Regions from separate parts of the Paenibacillus vortex V453 genome, predicted to be linked through region 2. Evidence: riboswitches for the same ligand, from Rfam matches in the RefSeq annotation. Region 2 holds a riboswitch; the other holds the start of a gene.

Region 1 (3,415 bases), on a different contig from region 2:
GTCCACAGCCTGATGAGTACATCACCGGCTATTTCCTCCACATCGTAGGAATTAAACCGCCCACCTGCCACCTTAGCGACCACCGCGGCTATGTAGCGTGAATAGCGCTCAACCAAAGTTTCAAAACATTGCAGATCTTTCCTTGCAAGCCCATCCAACAATGTCCGATCCTCCATGGATCCTCCCCCCTTAATCATCTCTTTTGGTGAACCCAGCCCCATAGATCAGGTGCTACTATATAAGACACCTATAATTCTAAAAACCCTACACACCTTTCGAAAAAATGATCCTTTCACAGGACGACCAACCCAATGGAATAACTTTGTCACGACAAAAAAAGCCGATCCATTTCGGATCAGCTTTTCTGCAAGCACATATGAAATTACTCCATTACTGTAATGAAGGAGAAGCCTCGGATTGTTGTCTCGATATAATAAACAGCACGATCCAGATCAACAGGAAGCCCAGGAGCTGCGGACCTGTTACAACCTGCTGGAATACGATCCAGTTGATGAGCACGCCTACCATAGGGAAACTCAATTCAGCGAGTGTCGCTACAGAGGCTTTGGTCGTAGTCAGCCCTTTATAATACACAAGCAAGCTTAGAAGACCTGGCAGCAGTGCCTGACCGATAAGATTCAAGGATACCAGGGCAAAGTCGCCTGTACCCCATGCCGGCATATTCCATGCAGCGCCCTCGCTCCACGTAATGACGGTCAGAAGGGGCAGTGCCAGCACAAAGCGCAGCGAGGTTACCGTCTCGTACTTCAGCTTGCCTACCATCAGGCGTCCCATCACCGTTGAACCGCCCCACAAGGCTGCTGCGCCTAATGACAAGAGGCTGCCTACCTGAATAAATTCATTCCAATGTCCAATGGGCAGGGTTAAACCGAAGGTCAGCAAATACGTACCTGCCAGAGCAATCACGAGTAAAATCCCGAAATGACGGGGGAGCTTCTCCTTAAGCAGCAAGCTGGCCAGTATAATGGCAAATAGCGGCTGCAGCTTCTGAAGAAGCAGGACGGCATTCAGATTGCCGCTCGACAGTCCCATCGTAAACAAGACGGTAGCCAATGCCGAGCCACCCCAAGAGATGAACAGCAGTGCACCAACATGATTCCATCCAAGCCCCTTTAACTCCATGCGGTTCTTCCATAATACAGGAATAGCTATCAACGAAATAAATAGACGTGTTCTAAGCAACACAATCTGAGCAGAAGTCAGATTCTTCAGCAGAATGACCCGGAATAAAGGATCAACGCCCCACAGGGCGGCTCCCAAAACGACGAGCCAAAACCCTCCCTTAAAACGTCGGCTTGCCTGTGTGTCGGAATCGTAGGGTTTAACCTCGACTCCGGTATTAACATTACTCATCTTGCCCTCTCCTGTCTTGAATACGGAGGTCTTGCTAGCAGAAAGCCCCCGTAGACGACATGTGTCGACATATACGGGGGCTGATCAAACAAGCCTACTGTGAAACGGATGTATTCCTATCCCGTTCCACAGCAAACTCATCTTTGATCTTCTCCCATCCGGACTTTACCGTCGGCCTTGGATTTGCACCAAGTCAGTCGCTGCATTCATATTAATACCAGAACGTAGCGAGTCGCGGGCTGAGGTTCGTTCATGTTAAGGAACGAACCATCACCGCCGGTTAGGAATTTCACCTTACCCCGAAGATCCATATTCATGTTTTATTTGGTAACGCATTAATTAACCAATAATTCCTATGAGCTTAGTCGATATATTGAAATTATAACATGAATGGTTTCATGTAAATACATCTATTTTCAAAATAAATGATTTTCGCTCCGGATTCAATGAGAAATCTCACATTCAACTAATCTTACTGAGAATTATACAGCAAGTATCAATTAGTTACCACTATGATTTTTTGCCATTTTCCCGTGATGTCTCGAATACGGCTCCAGCTATAATCCCTGCAGCACCCGCCTGAAGGTTCAACAGATGGAGTGCCTCCTTCGTATTCAGACTCATTCCGCCCGTTTGAGGCAAAGGCGCCAAGAGATGAGATGAATCGGCGGCAGCCTCATCCTTGTACTGCTTCGTTTCGCTTAACAATATCTTGCTCCCATTCGATTGAACGATGTATTGGCGCAAATAGCCGCCTTCCCTTACCGTCACAAGCCTGCCTTTGTTCTCTTCTTCTTTCTTGTTCTTCTGAAAGATCTCTTCAAACCCTTCCTGCCCCGGCTTTGCGATCTTCAGCCGGGCAGAATTCCAGCTCGTATAGTCGGATTCGATACGCATATGGCCACATCCTTATCAGCTTATTCATTCACTGATATTATCGGTGACTTGGCGCTTCTGTTTAATTCATGGCAGCGCTGACCTTCACCGCAGGACAAGATCGCGCTTCAATACACGGACAACGTCAATAATTTCACAGCAGTAATAGACTGCTCCTGTGTTTGATGCTGTACGAAAAGACCGTCCTTAAGGCTCATAGAGAGCCTTAAGGACGGTCTTGTGGTTGCATGACTTCAGTTTGATTCTAGTCCATCCATTGGAGCTGGACCAGAGCACGGTTCAAAACCAGCGCCGCTTGAGCGCGGGTAACCGAGTCGAGGGCCCCATAGTTGCCACGGTGGTCACCCTGCACAATGCCTTGATCTGCCAAGCGACCGATATTTGCCGCCGCCCAGGCCGGTATGGAAGCTTGATCCTTGAATCTGTTAACAGCGTCCGTACCCTTGCCAGCTGGAGCAGATGGACTCACCGCCTCCATCGCACGGGTCAGCATCACGGCCATCTCGGCACGCGTCATGCTGGCGTTTGGCGAGAAGGCTCCTCCATTACCGCCTTCAATAATACCGTAGAGCGAGGCCGCACCAATCTCGCCAGCATAAGCGGCGTCATCACGGACATCCTTGAACTTCCCGCTCTCGATTACAGGACTGAGGCCCATGGCGCGTACCAGCATAGCTGTAAATTCGGCACGCGTGATCTCTCTGCCAGGCGCATATGCATTCGCATTCACTCCGTTCACGAGCAGTTTGGAGGCCATGGATTCAATCTGTTCCTTCGCCCAGTGACCATCAAGATCCGTAAACGTCTTCTTGAACTGCAGCAGCGTATAGATGCCGTTCCCGGCATGCTTCACTTCCATGGCAGGTTTACCGTTCCATGTGGTCTTTACAGCCGGAACAAATCGGAAGATCCCTGCTGCATCATCATAGATCACGGCTGTAACGGAATCTGAATTCGCTCCTGCCGGAAGCGGTAAAATCCGGCTGACCATCTTCTTCCCGAAATCTTTCACTTCTTGCTCTTGCCCCTGTGCTCCAACGGCAACACCGAACTTGACGGCTGTACCGTTCACCGGAGCTGCACCCATGGAAGCTGCCTTGCGTGACATATCGTTTGCCATCTCGGCGCCAATCGGACTCACAGA
Region 2 (3,415 bases):
TGTTCAGCTCGACAGGGCGGGTGCGCGAGGACAAGTTCATTTTGCTTCGAGGCTCAATTCATAGTAAACTATAAAATGCATTATGTAACAAAACTACTGAAGCGGTCTAATAACGGAAGGAGATACACCTATATGGCAAAAAAAGCGAAGATCACACTGGAAAACGGTAAAGAGGTATTGCTTGATCTGTTTGAGAACGAGGCGCCGAACACGGTAGCCAACTTTGAGAAATTGGCTAACTCCGGTTTTTATAACGGCCTTGTATTTCATCGCGTAATCCCTGGCTTTGTCGCTCAAGGCGGCTGTCCGCAAGGAACAGGTGCCGGCGGTCCGGGTTATACCATCAACTGTGAGATTAACCCTAACAAACATGAGCGTGGAAGCTTGGCTATGGCGCATGCAGGCCGTAACACAGGCGGCAGCCAGTTCTATGTATGCTACGAGCCGCAGCCGCATCTGGACGGTCAGCATACTGTGTTTGGTAAAGTTGTGGAAGGCATGGAGTACGTGGATGCATTCAAGGGCCGCGACAAAATGGAAAAAGTAGAAGTATACGAAGCGTAATTGTTAGCTTCCGGATTGGACAGGCGCACCTTAGGGTGTGCCTGTTTTTATGATGATGGTAATTAGAAAATCGGGGATGCGGATTACGAAGGAAATAATCTGCGAAGCTCCTCCGGAACTGATCTGCTTTTGCGAGTATGGGGATCCATGGCTACACTGGTTACCTCTGCATCTGCACACAGTTCACCTTCCTTGTTGTGGATCTGCTGCAGCATGACATAACTCGTCCGTCCGACAGATTTCGGCTCGGTCGAGATGGTCAACCGATCGCCTTGACTGCACTCCTTGCGATAATTGATATTAATGTTGACGGTTACGGTTTGGACACCGAGTTGTTTTAGCACGTCATACCGGAGGTCCCCAGCCTCGTACCATTCTTCTCGGCCCCATTCGAGATACTCCAGGTATTTAGCATTGTTTACATGTCCATTGACGTCAATTTCCGTAGGTCGGACGATGATGTCCAGGGATGTTTTCATCGTTGTTTGCTCCTTTTTAACAGAGATCAATACCTCATGTTTATCCATCAATTATGTTCTCTCTTACGACAGGATACTCCTGCTCCCAGCGCATCATTTAAGAAAACAGCAGGTCATGGGAAATGGATATTAAAGTTATGTGACTTAAAAAAAGTTAGTGGTTTTTCCTTGCAATTTTTAAAAGGTGGTGATAAGATTCATCATAAGATAAAACAACTTCATAAGTTTAATCCTTCGGGGCAGGGTGAAATTCCCTACCGGCGGTGATGAATGCAGTGGGCTTAACGTAATGTTAGCCAATGACTGCATCTTAGTCCGTGACCCGGATACGTGTGTGAATGACACCGTATGCGGTGGACCTGGTGCAAATCCGGGACCGACAGTATAGTCTGGATGGGAGAAGGAGTGAAAGACACATTGGCGGCAGCAAGTGCAGTCGTGTCTATGCACAGATCGTGACATGCGTTATGTGCAGGTTTTCACATGCGAATCAAAGCAGGCTTTGGCGATTATTTGTTGTCGCTGTGTATGGCTTTGAGTTGTTTGTTGTAGGCAAAACCTGCGTTCATGACGGTTATTTACCTTGTCATCCTTTAACTTCTATCAAGCCCTGTTCCGGATTCTTCTGAATCTGAAGCAGGGCTTTTTTAGATATCAGAGAGTATGCCCCCTTTGAAACAGGGGCTTTTATGATATCGAAAGACCAATTACTGCTAACTGCAGTCTAACAATGTGGAATGTACATCGATCACTTTATTTTTTATGGAGGTTGTGAGAGGGGGCCCATGTGTACCATGGATATCGTCAACGATGAATTCTATATGTCACTTGCACTGGACCTGGCCGAACGTGCTCAAGGACAGACGGGTATCAACCCGGTTGTCGGCTGTGTCATTGTGAAGAATGGTGCGCTTGCAGGAGTGGGAACCCATCTGGAGCGTGGAACCCCGCACGCCGAGATTCATGCTTTGAACATGGCCGGAACCAAAGCGGCTGGCAGCACGGTGTATGTGACGCTGGAGCCTTGCAGCCACTACGGAGCGACACCTCCTTGCAGCGAAAGGTTGATCGCCGAAGGGGTCAAGCGGGTGGTCGTGGCGTGTGAGGACCCGAATCCGCTCGTTGCGGGCAAAGGCATCCAGATGCTGCGGGCAGCCGGAATCGAGGTCGTGACAGGGATCTTGAGAGAACGTGCGCTTCGCTTAAACGAAGCCTTCATTAAATTCATTACGACGGGTCAGCCGTTCGTCACGTTGAAGACAGCAAGCACGTTGGATGGCAAGATTGCATCGAAAACCGGTGACAGCAAGTGGATATCGAGCGAAGAATCCAGGGAGCTAGTTCACACACTTCGTCATCGTCATCAAGGCATTATGGTCGGGGTGTCCACGGTTATTGCGGACAATCCAAGCCTGACAACGAGACTGAGTGTTGGAGGGCTGCATCCGGTCAGGATCATTGTGGACTCCAGCCTGCGAATGCCGCTTGATAGTCATGTGGTATCGGACGGAACGGCGCCCACATGGATTTTGACAACGGAGCAGGCAGATGAAGGCAAGCGGACATTGCTGGAGGAGCGGGGAATTCAAGTGATCCCATGCGGGGAAGGTCCGCGCGTTGATCTGAAGGCGGCCATAGCGAAGCTCGGCCAGATGGGCATTTCCTCGATTCTGCTTGAAGGAGGCGGCACACTGAACGGCGCCATGCTGGAACAGAAGCTTGTGGATCGGCTTATCCAGTTTATTGCCCCAAAAATCATTGGAGGGTACGATGCTCCGGGGAATTTCATGTTTAGCGGTTATGAGCAAATGAACCAAGCCATCGTGCTGACAGGGCTTGAAAGTAAAAGACTGGGCGACAATATTTACATCACCGGCATTCCGGTCTGGATGTAAGACATCGGGAAGGAAGGAGGGAAGCCTGTGTTTACGGGATTGGTTGAGGAAATAGGTGAGATGAGGCGAATTGGCCGCAAAGGCGAAGCCATGCTGCTGAGCATTTCGGCCAGCCGGATCATGGAGGATTTGAAGCTGGGTGACAGCGTTTCGGTCAATGGCGTATGCTTGACTGCAACGACGATAGATCGAGGGATATTTACGGTTGACGTGATGCCGGAAACCTATAGAAATACCAACCTTAAGGAGCTTCAACCAGGTGGAAAGGTGAATCTTGAACGGGCAATGGCGGCCGGAGGCAGATTCGGGGGCCACATCGTCCAGGGACATGTGGATGGAGTCGGCGTGATTCGCAGCGTGCAGGCTGATCAGAATGCGGTGGTCTATGAGATTGCACCTTCGCAAGATGACTTGTTTAAATACATCATCCCCAAAGGCTCGGTTACACTGGATGGAATCAGCTTGACCGTTGTGAAA

Evidence for each region. A riboswitch is a leader RNA that binds a small molecule or an ion and turns the genes downstream of it on or off. The one in region 2 is predicted to bind FMN.
Region 1: another riboswitch for FMN. It lies ahead of PVOR_RS07645 (DMT family transporter); the one in region 2 lies ahead of ribD (bifunctional diaminohydroxyphosphoribosylaminopyrimidine deaminase/5-amino-6-(5-phosphoribosylamino)uracil reductase RibD).

What each region holds. Positions count from the first base shown of each region.
Region 1 covers NZ_ADHJ01000014.1:164,888-168,302, reverse strand. The annotation lists gene PVOR_RS07650 (RNA polymerase sigma factor) at 1-176, opposite strand, end outside; gene PVOR_RS07645 (DMT family transporter) at 391-1,374, opposite strand; FMN riboswitch at 1,517-1,685, opposite strand; gene PVOR_RS07640 (hypothetical protein) at 1,885-2,271, opposite strand; gene PVOR_RS07635 (choice-of-anchor I domain-containing protein) at 2,516-3,415, opposite strand, start outside.
Region 2 covers NZ_ADHJ01000020.1:14,600-18,014, forward strand. The annotation lists gene PVOR_RS11865 (peptidylprolyl isomerase) at 133-564, shown strand; gene PVOR_RS11870 (acyl-CoA thioesterase) at 648-1,043, opposite strand; FMN riboswitch at 1,270-1,452, shown strand; gene ribD (bifunctional diaminohydroxyphosphoribosylaminopyrimidine deaminase/5-amino-6-(5-phosphoribosylamino)uracil reductase RibD) at 1,838-2,938, shown strand; gene ribE (riboflavin synthase) at 2,966-3,415, shown strand, end outside.